2 regions of the Janthinobacterium sp. BJB446 genome follow, and region 2 is predicted to be linked to the other one. Evidence: predicted binding sites of a transcription regulator. Region 2 holds the regulator's gene; the other holds the start of a gene.

What was found. Region 2 encodes sigma-54, which starts transcription at its own class of promoters, with help from an activator protein. Its sites were predicted from a motif close to TGGCANGNAANCTGCTTT; they were not measured.
Region 1: the regulator sigma-54 is predicted to act here: its motif matches at 4,609-4,626, upstream of prpB (methylisocitrate lyase).

Annotation. Positions count from the first base shown of each region.
Region 1 is NZ_PDZK01000001.1:2,333,182-2,340,777, forward strand. It holds gene acnD (Fe/S-dependent 2-methylisocitrate dehydratase AcnD) at 1-2,423, opposite strand, end outside; gene prpC (bifunctional 2-methylcitrate synthase/citrate synthase) at 2,435-3,589, opposite strand; gene prpB (methylisocitrate lyase) at 3,659-4,546, opposite strand; gene CSQ92_RS10280 (hypothetical protein) at 4,916-5,164, opposite strand; gene CSQ92_RS10285 (hypothetical protein) at 5,277-5,513, opposite strand; gene CSQ92_RS10290 (MBL fold metallo-hydrolase) at 5,702-6,559, shown strand; gene cysE (serine O-acetyltransferase) at 6,849-7,596, shown strand, end outside.
Region 2 is NZ_PDZK01000007.1:55,351-62,946, forward strand. It holds gene CSQ92_RS26580 (enoyl-CoA hydratase/isomerase family protein) at 1-459, opposite strand, end outside; gene hpf (ribosome hibernation-promoting factor, HPF/YfiA family) at 594-956, opposite strand; gene CSQ92_RS26590 (RNA polymerase factor sigma-54) at 1,026-2,504, opposite strand; gene lptB (LPS export ABC transporter ATP-binding protein) at 2,509-3,264, opposite strand; gene lptA (lipopolysaccharide transport periplasmic protein LptA) at 3,264-3,845, opposite strand; gene lptC (LPS export ABC transporter periplasmic protein LptC) at 3,871-4,482, opposite strand; gene CSQ92_RS26610 (KdsC family phosphatase) at 4,525-5,058, opposite strand; gene CSQ92_RS26615 (KpsF/GutQ family sugar-phosphate isomerase) at 5,058-6,092, opposite strand; gene CSQ92_RS26620 (monovalent cation:proton antiporter family protein) at 6,177-7,596, shown strand, end outside.

The DNA of each region.
Region 1 (7,596 bases), on a different contig from region 2:
TCGCCGGCGACGTCGTAGGTTTCACTGCCGTCCAGGCCCAGGGTCTTGCGGTTCACGCCAGGGAGGAATTCCAGCGGCAGCACGCCCATGCCCACCAGGTTGGTGCGGTGGATGCGCTCGAAGCCTTCGGCCACGATAGCTTCCACGCCGGCCAGGCGCACGCCCTTGGCGGCCCAGTCGCGCGAGGAACCCTGGCCGTAGTCGGCGCCGGCGATGATGATCAATGGCTGCTTGCGCTCCATGTACACCTCGATGGCTTCCCACATGCGTGAAATCGTGCCTTCCGGTTCGATGCGCGTGAGCGAACCGGCCTTGACCTTGCCATCCTCGATGACCATCTCGTTCTTCAGGGTCGGGTTGGCAAACGTGGCGCGCTGCGCCGTCAGATGGTCGCCCCGGTGCGTGGCGTAGGAATTGAAGTCTTCCTCCGGCAAGCCCATCTTCGCCAGGTATTCGCCGGCCGCGCTATCGAGCATGATGGCGTTCGATGGCGACAAGTGGTCGGTCGTGATGTTGTCGCCCAAAACGGCCAGGGGACGCATGCCTTTCAATGGGCGAGCGCCAGCCAGCGCGCCTTCCCAGTATGGCGGACGGCGGATATACGTCGTCTGCGGACGCCAGTCGTACAGGGGGCTGACCTTGATGCCGTCGTCCGCCTGCTTGGCGAACATGGGGATATACACCTTGCGGAACTGCTCCGGCTTGACGCTGGAAGCGACGATGGCGTCGATTTCCTCGTCAGACGGCCAGATATCCTTCAGCAGGATAGCCTTCCCGTCCGCATCATGGCCCAGCACATCCTTTTCGATATCGAAGCGGATGGTGCCGGCGATTGCGTAGGCCACCACCAGCGGCGGCGAAGCGAGGAAAGCCTGCTTCGCATATGGGTGGATGCGGCCGTCGAAGTTGCGGTTGCCCGACAAGACGGCCGTGGCGTACAGGTCGCGCGACACCACTTCATCCTGGATCACGGGGTCGAGCGCGCCCGACATGCCGTTGCACGAGGTGCAGGCGAAAGCCACCACGCCGAAGCCCAGTGTTTCGAGTTCCGGCATCAGGCCCGCTTCCTGCAGGTACAGTTCCACGGTTTTCGAGCCGGGCGCCAGCGACGATTTCACCCACGGCTTGCGCGTCAAGCCGAGGCGGTTCGCATTGCGCGCGATCAGACCGGCCGCGATCATGTTGCGCGGATTGTTCGTATTGGTGCAGCTGGTGATGGCCGCGATGATGACGGCGCCGTCCGGCATCTTGCCCGGTTCGTCTTCCACCACGCCGGAAATCCCGCGCGCGGCCAGTTCCGACGTCGGCACGCGGTTGTGCGGGTTCGATGGGCCGGCGATATTGCGCACGACGGACGACAGGTCGAAGCTCAACACGCGCTCGTACTGCGCGTCGGCCAGGCTGTCGGCCCACAGGCCCGTCTCTTTGGCATACAGCTCCACCAGCTTCACCAGTTCGTCGTCGCGGCCCGTCAGTTTCAGATATTTGATGGTTTGCGCGTCGATGTAGAACATGGCGGCCGTGGCGCCGAATTCCGGCGCCATGTTGGAAATCGTGGCGCGGTCGCCCAGGGTCAGGTGCGAAGCGCCTTCGCCAAAGAATTCCAGGTAGGACGAGACGACCTTCTGCTTGCGCAGAAATTCCGTCAGCGCCAGCACCGTGTCCGTGGCCGTGATGCCCGGCTGCGGCTTGCCCGTCAGCTTGACGCCGATAATGTCGGGCAGGCGCATCCACGAGGCGCGGCCCAGCATCACGCTTTCCGCTTCCAGGCCGCCCACGCCGATGGCGATCACGCCCAGCGCATCGACCATGGGCGTGTGCGAATCCGTGCCCACCAGGGTGTCGGGATAGGCCACGCCGTCCTGCACCTGGATCACGGGCGACATGCGCTCGAGGTTAATCTGGTGCAGGATGCCGTTGCCCGGAGGGATCACGTCGACGTTCTTGAACGCTTTTTTCGTCCAGTCGATGAAGTCGAAACGGTCTTCGTTGCGGCGGTCTTCGATGGCGCGGTTCTTGGCGAAGGCGTCCGGGTCGAAACCGCCGCATTCGACGGCCAGCGAATGGTCGACCACCAGCTGCGTGGGGACCACCGGATTGACGAGGGCCGGGTCGCCGCCCTGGGCCGCGATGGCGTCGCGCAAGCCGGCCAGGTCGACCAGGGCCGTCTGGCCCAGGATGTCATGGCAGACGACGCGCGCGGGGAACCAGGGGAAATCGAGGTCGCGGCGGCGTTCGATGAACTGGCTCAGCGAAGCGTCCAGGGTGGCCGGGTCGCAGCGGCGCACGAGGTTTTCGGCCAGTACGCGCGAGGTATAGGGCAAGGTGGCGTAGGCGCCTGGCTGGATCGCATCGACGGCGGCGCGCGTATCGAAGTAGTCTAGCTGGGTGCCCGGCAAGGATTTGCGGTGCAAGGTATTCATCTTGATGCTCATTATTTGCGGTCCTTGATCGGCACGAATTCCAGGTCTTCCGGGCCCACGTAGTTGGCGCTCGGGCGGATGATCTTGTTGTCGATGCGCTGCTCGATGATGTGCGCGGCCCAGCCCGAGGTGCGCGAGATGACGAACAGCGGCGTAAACATCGCCGTCGGCACGCCCATCATGTGGTACGACACGGCCGAGAACCAGTCCAGGTTAGGGAACATGTTCTTGATTTCCCACATGACCGATTCCAGGCGCTCGGCGATGTCGAACATTTTCGTGGAACCGGCTTCCAGCGACAGATTGCGCGCCACTTCCTTGATGACGACGTTGCGCGGGTCGGAGATCGTGTAGACGGGGTGGCCGAAGCCGATCACCACTTCCTTGTTGGCCACGCGCTCGCGGATATCCGCTTCCGCTTCGTCGGCGTTGTCGTAGCGTTTCTGGATCTCCAGCGCCACTTCGTTCGCGCCGCCGTGTTTCGGGCCGCGCAGCGCGCCGATGGCGCCCGTGATGGCCGAGTGGATGTCCGAACCCGTGCCGGCGATCACGCGGCTGGTAAAGGTCGAAGCGTTGAATTCGTGTTCCGCGTACAGGATCAGCGACGTATGCATGGCTTTTTCCCACGACGCCGACGGTTTTTCGCCATGCAGCAGGTGCAGGAAGTGGCCGCCGATCGAGTCGTCGTCCGTTTCCACTTCGATGCGCTTGCCGTTATGGCTATAGTGGTACCAGTACAGCAGCATGGAGCCGAACGACGCCATCAGGCGGTCGGCGATGTCGCGCGCGCCTGGCGCGTTATGGTCGTCTTTTTCCGGCAAGGTGCAGCCCAGCACGGACACGCCCGTGCGCATCACGTCCATCGGGTGCGCGGCGGCGGGCAAGGCTTCCAGCGCGGCTTTGACGGCGGACGGCAGGCCGCGCAAGGATTTCAGTTTGGCCTTGTAGCCTTTCAGTTCGGCGCTGGTGGGCAGCTTGCCGTGCACCAGCAGGTAGGCGATTTCCTCGAACTCGCAGCTGTCGGCCACGTCCAGGATGTCATAGCCGCGGTAGTGCAAATCGTTGCCGGTCTTGCCGACCGAGCACAGCGCCGTGTTGCCGGCGGTGACGCCGGACAGGGCGACGGATTTTTTAGGCTTGAAAGTGGCGGCTTGCGGTGCGTTCATTGATTTCTCCAAAAATTGACTAGTCTCGGTTGCGTCACTGCGGGGCCGGCATGCGGCCCCTGCTTCTGTTTATTTCTTTTGCGCGGCGAACAGCGCGTCGAGCTTTTGCTCGAAATCATGGTAATTGATCGATTCATACAGCTCCATGCGCGTCTGCATGGTGTCGACGACGTTCTTTTGCGTGCCATCGCGGCGCAGCGCCTGGTAGACGTTTTCCGCCGCCTTGTTCATGGCGCGGAAGGCCGACAGCGGATACAAGGCCAGGCCCACGTGGGCGCTGCGCAATTCGTCCAGCGTGAACAGCGGCGTGGATCCGAATTCCGTGATGTTGGCCAGGATCGGCACGTTGACGGCCTTGGCGAACGTGGCGTACATGTCCAGGTCCGTGATGGCTTCCGGGAAGATCATGTCGGCGCCCGCTTCGACGCAGGCGACAGCGCGCTCGAGCGCCGCTTCCAGGCCATCGACGGCCAGCGCATCGGTGCGCGCCATGATGACGAAATTCGGGTCCGTGCGCGCATCGACGGCCGCCTTGATGCGGTCGACCATTTCTTCCTTGCTGACGATTTCCTTGCCCGGACGGTGGCCGCAGCGCTTGGCGCCCACCTGGTCTTCGATATGCAGGCCCGCCGCGCCAAACTTGATCATCGATTTCACGGTGCGCGCCACGTTGAAGGCGGACGAACCGAAACCCGTGTCGGCGTCAACCAGCAGCGGCAGGTCGCACACGTCGGTGATGCGGCGGATATCGGTCAGCACGTCATCCAGGCTGGAAATGCCCAGGTCGGGCAAGCCCAGCGAGCCGGCCGCGACACCGCCGCCGGACAGATAGATGGCCTTGTAACCGGCGCGCTTGGCCAGCAAGGCGTGGTTGGCGTTGATGGCGCCGACGACTTGCAACGGGGATTCTTCCTGGACGGCCTTGCGGAATGCGGCACCTGCGGAGTATTGAGTCATGTGTTCACCTTATGGGTTTCGGATGTTCCCGAATGTTTCACGGAGTGGCTATGAGCATCAGTATTGCAAATGCCGTGCCAGGACCCGCCGGCCAGGGGCGACACCATCTGCCGCAGAGTGAAAATGTGGGCAAGACGGCCATGTGCCGGGCATCGTGCGCTGTCACGCAGCGGAGCAGCGATGTCACGTTTGGCGTCAAGGATGTTTCAATTATGTTTCATTTAATCCACTTTGAAACATAGCATGAAACATGCAACAAACAGGAGAACAGCGGGGATGAAGGCCAAGGCTGGCAAGACGCGCAATAAAAACAGCCGGCGGGCGCCGGCTGAGTAATACAGGGACTGCGACAGATAGTGCGAAGGCAAACTAGGCCAGCCGCACCAGCGGGTTGGCGATGATGTTGTCGATCTGGCGCACGGCTTCTTCGCAGGCGGCGGCAATGGCGCCCTCCTCGTCGTCGCGCACGAATTGCATGGTCGAGCCTTCGAACACTTCCAGGCCTTCCGCGGTGGCGCGCTCGATATCGCAACTGGCCGACCATTTGCCGTCGGTGGTGGGCACGGCCAGGGGAACGATTTCCCAGCCTTTATAGTGAATTTTAGAACTGCTATCCATGGGGTGCCTCCTTCGTGACTGACTCAATAGTGGAAATCGTAGCATGAAGCGCGACTGGCAGCGATGTGTTTCACGCGCCAGCGGGCAATCGGGCTAAACGATTTACGCCGGCTCAAGGGCGCAGCAGATTATCCACTTCCGTCCTGGCCACTTCCAGGCCAGCCGTGCAAGCCGTCTCCGGGGCCGCGTAGCCGCCCAGGGTGCGGCTGCGCGTGATCGCCTGTGCCTCGGGTTCGCCTTCGCGCTGCAGGCGGTAGGTGAAATCCCATAAATCGTCGTTATCCTTTTGCGGGGTCACCGAAATCGTAAAACCGCGGTATTGTTCGCTGCGTGCAGTGATATCGTTCATGAATTCCTCCTTGTAAGAATGAGGTTACCATGCTGCAAGCGCCAGGGTGCGCACGACTGTGCCAGGCGCATGCGCGCCCGCTTATCTGTTTTTCGCATGTTAAATGTCAATTTTCAACATTTTTTGGGCAAACTCTGGCGATATAATGCCATTCCCTGTCCCTCCCTTGCCCGCCCCTTGCCGCCGTGATGACTCCACAAATCCAAGCTTTCTTCGACCCCGCCACCGCCACCGTCACCTATGTTGTGTACGAGGCCGATGGCCGGGACTGCGCCATCATCGATTCCGTGCTCGACTACGACCCCAAGGCGGGGCGCACGTCCACCTCCTCGGCCGACAAGGTGATCGCCTTCGTGCGCGAACACGGCTTGCAATGCCGCTGGCTGCTGGAAACCCACGCGCACGCCGATCATCTTTCCGCCGCGCCCTACCTGCAGCAGCAGCTGGGCGGCGACGTGGCCATCGGCGCCGCCATCCAGACGGTGCAGCAGGCGTTCGCGGCCGTCTACCACCAGGATGACGCCAGGGCCGACGGCTCGCAGTTCGACCAGCTGTTCGCGCCAGACCAGGTGTTTCATATCGGCAAGCTGGAAGTACGCGCCCTGCATGTGCCCGGCCATACGCCGGCCGACCTGGCGTACCAGATCGGCGACGCCGTGTTTGTCGGCGACACCCTGTTCATGCCGGACGTGGGCTCGGCCCGCTGCGACTTTCCCGGCGGTTCCGCTGCCCTGCTGTACCGCTCCGCGCAGCGATTGCTGGCGCTGCCGCCGCAGACGCGGCTGTTCATGTGCCACGACTACCCGCCCAACGGCCGCGAGGCGCGCTGGGAAGTGACGGTGGCCGAGCAGCGCGCCGGCAACATCCACTTGCGCGACGGCATCACGGAAGAGCAGTTCGTGGCCATGCGCACCAGCCGCGACGCCACCCTCGACATGCCGACACTGATCCTGCCCGCCATCCAGGTCAACATCAATGCGGGCAAGCTGCCCGAGCCGGAAGACAACGGCGTGCGCTACCTGAAGATTCCGCTCAACGCGCTGTAATTTCGCGGGGCCACGCTGCGCCCCCTCCTTCCCGCCACATCGCACCGCCCCATGGCGCCGCCTGCCCGAGCGCCGGCGCGGCATGCGCCCCTGCCACACCCTCCCCAAGCATCAGGAATCGTGAGCCGCGCGCTCAGTATTTACGATTTGCTTCGCCCCCTGCGGCGGCTTATCGTGTACCCGCAATCCGCGCAGCCCGGCCTTCCGGGGCCCTGGGCACTTGCCAGCCGGCGCCGGCGTTGTTGCCAGGCGCTCCACTTTTCCTTCCTTTGCCTGGACAGGCGCCACGATGACTTACTTGACATACGCCAGCCCCCTGCCGCCCGCGCCGCCCCTGCGCCGCATCGACGCCGCCGCAGCCTGCCAGCCCGCCAGCGTGGACTGCGCCTGGGAGCAGGTACGCGAACTGGCGCTGCGGCTCGCCGCGCGCGAGCCCTTGCTGCGGCCCATGCTCGACGAGCTGATTCTGCCGCACGACAGCCCCGCCGGACTGCTCGCCGCCGTCCTGGCGCACCGCCTGGGCGCGCGCGACATGCGCCCGGCCGTGCTGCGCCCCCTGTTCGAGGACATTTTAAGCACGCAGCCGCGCATCCTGGCCAGCATCACGGCCGACCTGGCGGCCATCGCGCAGCGCGATCCGGCCTGTCCCGACGGCCTGCACGCGCTGCTGAACCTGAAGGGCTTTCATGCGCTGCAGACCTACCGCATGGCGCACCATCTGTGGACGGCGGGCCGCAGCGAGGCCGCCTTTGCTCTGTCCAGCCACGCGGCCAGCGTCTTCGGCATCGACATCCATCCGGCCGCGCGCATCGGCGCGGGCATCATGCTCGATCACGGCAGCGGCATCGTCATCGGCGAAACGGCCGTGGTTGACGACAACGTCTCCATCCTGCAGAACGTCACCCTCGGCGGCACCGGCAAGGAGCATGGCGACCGCCATCCGAAGATCCGTTCGGGCGTGATGCTGGGTGCGGGCGCCAAAATCCTCGGCAACATCGAGATCGGCGCCATGAGCAAGGTGGCCGCCGGCAGCGTGG
Region 2 (7,596 bases):
GCCCACGTCCGGAAACAAGCCGATATTGACTTCCGGCATGGCCATGCGCGTGCGGCCCGTCACGATGCGCAGGCGGTTGCCCGGCCCGGCTTGCGCCACGCCCATGCCGCCGCCCATCACCACGCCATCCATCACGGCAATATACGGTTTTGGGTAGAAATGAATTAAATGATTTAAAGCATATTCTTCCGTAAAGAAATCCTCCAGCAAGGCACTGCCGCCTTGCGGCGTGGCCAGGCCCGCATCGTAAAAGAAACGGATGTCGCCGCCGGCGCACAGGGCCTTTTCACTGCTGGAGCGGATCACCACGGCGTCCACCTGCGGATCGTCGCGCCAGGCCAGCAGGGCCGCACTCAGGGCGCGCACCATCTCCAGCGACAGGGAATTCAAGGCTTTCGGACGGTCGAGCACGATATGGCCCGTGCGGTTGCGGATGGAAGTCTGGACGAAGTCGCTCATGGCAGGCAGGAAGAAGTGAAAGTGCAAACATTTTAGCCCCTGCGCGGCGAACATTGCGCTCAAAAGGTCCAGGCGCAAAAAAGGGCGCAAGATGTGCGCCCTTAGTTGATCACAACTGCTGGAAGCGGGTGGCCTTAGACGGCGACGACGGCTTCTTCCTCGGAGTTGTCTGGCAGATGCTTGATCGCCTCTTTACCGTGCCCTTGCACTTTGGTTTTGTATTTCATCACTTGCCTATCGAGCTTGTCGATCAGGGTATCGATCGCGGCGTACAGGTCGTGCGCCAAGCTTTCCACATAGACAGTCTTGCCGCTCAAACGCAGGTTGACTTCAGCCTTTTGACGTTTTTCTTTCTCTTTGAGGTTATCCACGGTCAGAATCACGGCGATATCGATGACTTGATCGAAATGACGTTTCACGCGCTCCAGCTTCGTTTGTACGTATTCACGGATGGCTGGTGTCACTTCGAGATGATGTCCGCTGATGGTGAGATTCATACACACTCCTAAAGATGATCGGGTTCGTGCGGTCCATCCTATCCGGCCCGCAGAGGAACCGAAAAAAACTTACAAACACTTACGCAGGCTCACTGGCGGAATTTTCAACGCTTCCCGGTATTTGGCAACAGTACGTCGCGCAATCACCATGCCTTGTTCCCCCAGCATGTCCGCAATCTTACTGTCGGATAAAGGATTTTTAGGGTCTTCTGCTCCTGTCAGTTGCACGATCAATGCCCGTATCGCCGTCGATGACGCTTCGCCCCCCGCTTCGGTGGCGACGTGGCTACCAAAGAAATATTTCAACTCGAACATGCCGTGCGGGGTCAGCATGTACTTTTGAGTTGTTACCCGCGAGATAGTACTCTCGTGTAAACCCAGTGTATCAGCTATTTCACGGAGCACAAGGGGACGCATGGCAACGGCCCCATGCGAGAAAAAGTTCTTTTGTCTTTCTACTATCGCCTGCGCCACGCGCAGGATCGTGTCGAAGCGCTGGCGCATATTCTTGATCAGCCACTTGGCTTCCTGCAACTGTGCGCCCATGGCGCCCTCGCCCTTGCCCTGCTTGAGCAAGTTGGCGTACATGGCATTGACGCGCAGGCGCGGCATGACATCGTTGTTCAAGGTCACTTGCCAGCCATTGCGCGCGCGCTTGACGACGACGTCGGGCACCACGTAATCGGAGACGTCCGAGGCGAACACGGCGCCCGGATGCGGATTGCACTGGCGAATCACCGTCTGCGCTTCGCGCAAGTCTTCATCGTCGCAATCGAGGGCTTTTTTCAGCTTGTTGAAATCGCGCTGGGCAAACCAGGCCAGGTGCTTTTCCACGATGACGAGGGCCATGCGGCGCGTCACCATGGCGATGTGCGGCAAGCGCTTGATTTGCAGCGCCAGGCATTCGGACGCATTGCGCGCGCCCACGCCGGGCGGATCGAAACTTTGCAAGAGAGACAAGGCCGTGCGCATCTCGTCGGCATCGATTTCCAGCTCTTCCGGCAGGCGCGCCAGGATGTCGTCGAGCGACTCTTCCAGGTAGCCATTGTCGTCGAGCGCATCGATAATCAACTCGACCAGCGCGCGGTCGCGCAATTCGAGCACCGTCACGCGCATCTGCTCCATCAGGTGTTCGCGCAGGGTGCAGTGATGGGCTTCGAGTTGCGGGCGCGAATCTTCGTCGTCGGGCGCCTTGCCGCGGCTCGCCTCGCTCCAGTCGCTGTCGCCGCCATCCGCGGCGGCCGGACCCTCGCCGGCATCGCCATCAAAGGTTTCCGCTTCGGCCGGCGCTGCGGGCGCTTCCTGGCCCGGCGGCTGGGACGGTGCTTCGGCCGGCGCTGCCGTGGAACTCAAGGCGCCATCGGACAGCAGGCGCAGCGAACGGTCGAGCGGATCATCGAGGCGTTCGAGCAAGGGATTGTCCGTCAGCAGTTGCTCTAGTTCCTGGTGCAATTCCAGGGTAGACAATTGCAACAGGCGTATCGATTGCTGCAACTGCGGCGTCAGTGCCAGGTGCTGCGAAGTGCGCAGCTGCAATGATTGTTTCATTGGCTTACATGCGGAAGTGTTCGCCCAGATAGACCCGGCGTACCGACTCGTTCGCGATGATGTCGTCGGGGCGTCCCGACGCCAGTACCGAGCCCTGGTTGATGATGTAGGCACGGTCGCAGATACCCAGCGTCTCGCGCACATTATGATCGGTGATCAGCACGCCGATATTGCGCTCCTTCAAGAAGCGTACGATGCGCTGGATCTCGATCACGGCGATCGGATCGACACCGGCAAACGGTTCGTCGAGCAGCACGAACCGGGGATCGGTGGCCAGCGCGCGGGCGATTTCCACGCGGCGGCGCTCACCGCCCGACAGGGACAGGGCCTGGTTCTCGCGCAGCTTTTCAATCTGCAAGTCGGCCAGCAATTTATCCAGGCGCACCTCGATCTCGGCCTTCGTCAGCGGACGGCCTTCGACGGTCTGGATTTCCAGCACGGCGCGGATATTGTCTTCCACCGTCAGCTTGCGGAAGACGGACGCTTCCTGCGGCAGGTAGGACAGGCCCATCTGCGCGCGGCGGTGGATCGGCAGGCTGGAGATGTCCACGCCGCTGATATCGATGCTGCCGCCATCGGACGGCACCAGGCCGACGATCATGTAGAACGAGGTGGTCTTGCCGGCGCCGTTCGGGCCCAGCAGCCCCACCACTTCGCCGCATTCGACTTGCAGCGAGACATCATGCACGACTTGCCGCTTGCCATAGGTTTTTTGCAGCCCGCGAACGATCAGGGTGCTGCCGCAACGAGTATTGTCCATTATTTCTTTCCTGGCGCAGGCGTGGCCGGCGCTTTCTCCGCCGCCGGTGCCTTGGTTTTCGGCTGGATCACCATGCGCACGCTGCCGCCATCCGGGGTGCTGGTGCCGCTGTTGGAATTTTCCATCGTAAACACTTCCTTGCGGCTGTCATACGAGATGAAGGCGCCATTGGCCACGTCGGTCACTTTCGTGCCTTCCAGGCGCGTCAGCTTGGCCCTGGAAAACAGTTTCACCACTTCCGTCTTGTTGTCGTATTCCACGCGCTCCGCTTCGCCTTCCACCCACAGGTCGCCCGCGCCATCGCGCTTCTGGCGGAAGGTGGCGAGCTTGCCGGGATCGGCCCAGAAGGTAATGAACTGGTAGCCTTGCGGATCTTCCGTGATCACGGCGCGCCCCGCCTTCATGGTCAGGGTCCCCTTGACCAGCACGACGTCGCCCGTCAGGGTGCGCACCTGCTTGATGTCATCGACGTGGCCGCTACGTGCCGTGATGACGGCTTCCTTCTCGGAATCGGCCTTCTCGGCATGCGCCACGCCCATGATGGCCAGGGAAAATACGGTCAACAGCAAGATGTTCTTCATAGTATGGTTTCCTTGTTTCATTCTGTCATTTTGCCGCCGCGGCCGGGCGCGGTTTCGGCGGGAGGACCATGCGCAGCGCATTCTGCACTTCCACCACGCCGGTGGCGTTATTGGCTTTCATGCCGATGCCATTGAGACGCGAGGTGCCTGTCAGGATATCGACAGGCACGTCCGTTTCCATTCTTTCCTCATCCGGGAACACCGTCAACGCTTCCGTCTTGACTGTCAGGTTCTGCGCCTTCGGACTGGCCACGCGGTCGATCACGACATTGCGGTGCAGTTGCAGCCGGGTATTGTCCTGGTCGATATGCGCCAGTTCCGCATTCATGTTCATCGGTGGCATGCCTGGCGTGAGCTTGCGCACGAAGGGCCGGTCGATATCGGACGAATCGTCCAGCGGATAATGCGTGAGCTTGGTGCCCGACACGATATAGCTGGGCTTGCCCGTCAAGTCCATGCGCACCAGGCTGAAATTGGTGATGAAATAGTCGGGCTCATCCAGATGCTTGCTGGCAGTGATGTCCTGGCTATTCTTGTTCATCACCTCGAGCAGCCAAAAGCTGCCCAGCGCGACAACAACCGCGCCCAGCACGGTAAAAATCATGCGCCAGCGATGGGCGCCTCCTGGCTTACGCATAGGGCTTCACTCTTTCAAATGTCACTGACGAGGCGGCGCGCCTCACTCCAGGAACGGCGCCATGACGCGCGCATAATTGTCCTGGGCACGCAGCAGGAATTCGCAGATCTCGCGCACCGCGCCGCGACCGCCGCCGGCCTGCGTCACATGGTGGGCCAGGCCCTGCACTTCCGGGCGCCCGCCCGGCACGCTGACGGCAAAGCCGACGCGTTTCAGGATGGGCGCATCGATGACGTCGTCGCCGATATAGCCGCATTGCTCTTCCGTCAAGCCCGTCAGCGCCAGCAGTTCGCGAAACGGCGTCAGCTTGTCGTGGCCGCCCTGGTGCACGTGGGTAATGCCCAGGTCTTGCGCGCGGCGCGCCGTGATGGCCGAGCGGCGCGCGCTGATGATGGCCGTCTGCACGCCCGATTCCTGCAGCAGCTTGATGCCCAGGCCATCATACACATTAAACGTTTTCATCATCTCGCCGTCCGGGCCGAAATGCAGGCTGCCGTCGGTGAGCACGCCATCGACGTCAAAGATCATCAGTTTGACCTTGGCCGCGCGTGCCAGGTTGTCCGCGACGCTATCCATCAGATCACCTTCGCTTGCGTCAGATCATGGATATGCAGCGCGCCCACCAGTTTGCCGTCGGCATCGACGACCAGCATCTGGTTGATGCGGAACTGCTCCATCACGGCCACGGCGTCCACGGCCAGGCGTTCGGGCGCGATGCTGCGCGGCTGCGCATGCATGACGTCGCGGATCGCCACTTGCGTGAAATCCTGCACGCGCTCGAACATGCGGCGCAAGTCGCCATCCGTAAACACGCCCACGGGGCGGTTGTCCGCGTCGACGACGGCCGTCATGCCCATGCCTTTCTTCGTCATTTCTTCCAGCGCCTGCAGCAAGGAAGCCTGGACGGGCACTTTCGGCACGCGTTCGCCGCTGCGCATGACGTCATGCACGTGCGTGAGCAGGCGACGGCCCAGGGCGCCGCCCGGGTGCGAGCGGGCGAAATCTTCTTCCTTGAAGCCGCGCAAGTCGAGCAAGGCCACGGCGAGCGCGTCGCCCAGGGCCAGGGTGACGGTGGTGCTGGCCGTCGGCGCCAGGTTCAGCGGACAAGCTTCTTTCTCAACAGAAATATCCAGGTGCACGTCGGCCAGCTGGGCCAGGCTCGAATTCGGCTTGCCCGTCATGGAAATCAGCACGCCACCCATGCGCTTGACGACGGGCATGATGGCCATCAGTTCCGACGATTCGCCGGAGTACGATATGGCAATAAAAGCATCTTCCGAGGTGACCATGCCCAGGTCGCCATGGGCCGCTTCGGCCGGATGCACGAACAGGGCCGGCGTGCCGGTGGAAGCGAGGGTGGCGGCAATCTTGCGCGCGATATGGCCGGATTTGCCGATGCCGGAGACGACGACTCTTCCTTTGCATTGCAACAACATCGCCACGGCGCGGCCCACGCTGTCGTCCGTGGCCAGGCGCGCGTGCAGCGCAACGATGGCGTCGGACTCGATCTGCAAGGTGGTGCGGGCCAGCGCGACGGCGCGCTCGGTCGTCGCTTGCATGTCAATTCGATCAAAAGCTTTCAGCATTGTTTTTTCATGGGTTACACTCATGCCCAAAGTATAAACGAATTAGGAAAGCAAAAAACTTGCCAGTCACAACAAACAACGATTTCCATTGACCGCACCGGGCAACCCATGTTTTCCTCGCTTGAACTGACCCTGATGTTACTCGGCAGCGCCGTGCTGGGCGTGGTCGCTTTCAGAATGTTGCATTTGCCGCCCATGCTGGGCTACCTGGCCGTCGGCATCGTCATCGGCCCCCACGCGCTGGGCCTGGCGGCGGAAAACGAGGCCAGCCACACTCTGGCCGAATTCGGCGTCGTCTTCCTGATGTTTTCCATCGGGCTCGAATTTTCCCTGCCCAAGTTCCTCGCCATGCGGCGCATCGTCTTCGGCCTTGGCATGGCGCAGGTGGTCACCACCATCATCGCCACCGTCTTCTTCGGCTGGTTCGTCGGACATTACCTGTCCGCCTACATCCACCTGAGCTGGCAAGCCGCCTTCGCCCTGGGCGGCGCGCTGGCCATGTCGTCGACGGCCATCGTCTCGAAAATGCTCACGGAACGGCTGGAACTCGAAAGCGAACACGGCCGCAAGATCATCGGCATTTTGCTGTTCCAGGACCTGGCCGTCGTGCCGCTGCTGATCCTGATTCCCGCCCTCACGCGCGATTCGGACAACTTGGCCGAAACCCTGGCCTGGGCCGGCGGCAAGGCCCTGGTGGTGCTGATCTTGCTGCTTTTCATCGGCCAGAAGCTGGTGCGCGGCTGGCTGACCATCGTCGCCAAGCGCCGCTCGCAAGAGTTGTTCATGCTCAACCTGCTCCTGATTACCCTGGGCGCGGCCTGGATCACGGAACGGGCCGGACTGTCGCTGGCCCTGGGAGCGTTTGTTGCTGGCATGCTCATTTCCGAGACGGAATTCAAGCACCAGGTGGAAGAGGATATCAAGCCCTTCCGCGACGTGCTGCTGGGCCTGTTCTTCATCACCGTCGGCATGCTGCTCAATATCCGTGTGGTGTTTGAGAACTGGTGGCTCGTCTTGCTGCTGCTGTGCGGCCCCGTGCTGCTGAAATTCGCCCTGATCGCAGGCCTGGCCCGGCTGTTCGGGTCCAGCAACGGCGTGGCCCTGCGCACGGGGCTGGGGCTGGCGCAGGCCGGCGAGTTCGGCTTCGTGCTGCTGAACCTGGCTGGCGGCATCAAGCTGATGGACCCGTTCGTCGTGCAGGTGGTGCTGGCGTCGATGGTGCTGTCGATGCTGGTGGCGCCCTTCCTCATCGCCAAGTCCGACGCCATCGTCATGAAACTGGCGGCCAACGACTGGATGATGCAATCGTTGGCGCTGACCAAGATCGCCACGCGCACCATGGCGTCGCAGAAACACGTGCTGATCGCCGGCTTCGGGCGCAGCGGACAAAGCCTGGCCACCCTGCTGGCGGAAGAAAAGATCGAATACCACGCGCTGGACCTGGACCCGGAACGGGTGCAGGAAGCGCAGCTGGCCGGCGCCCACGTCTCGTATGGCGACGCGGGCCGGCGCGAAAGCCTGGTGGCGG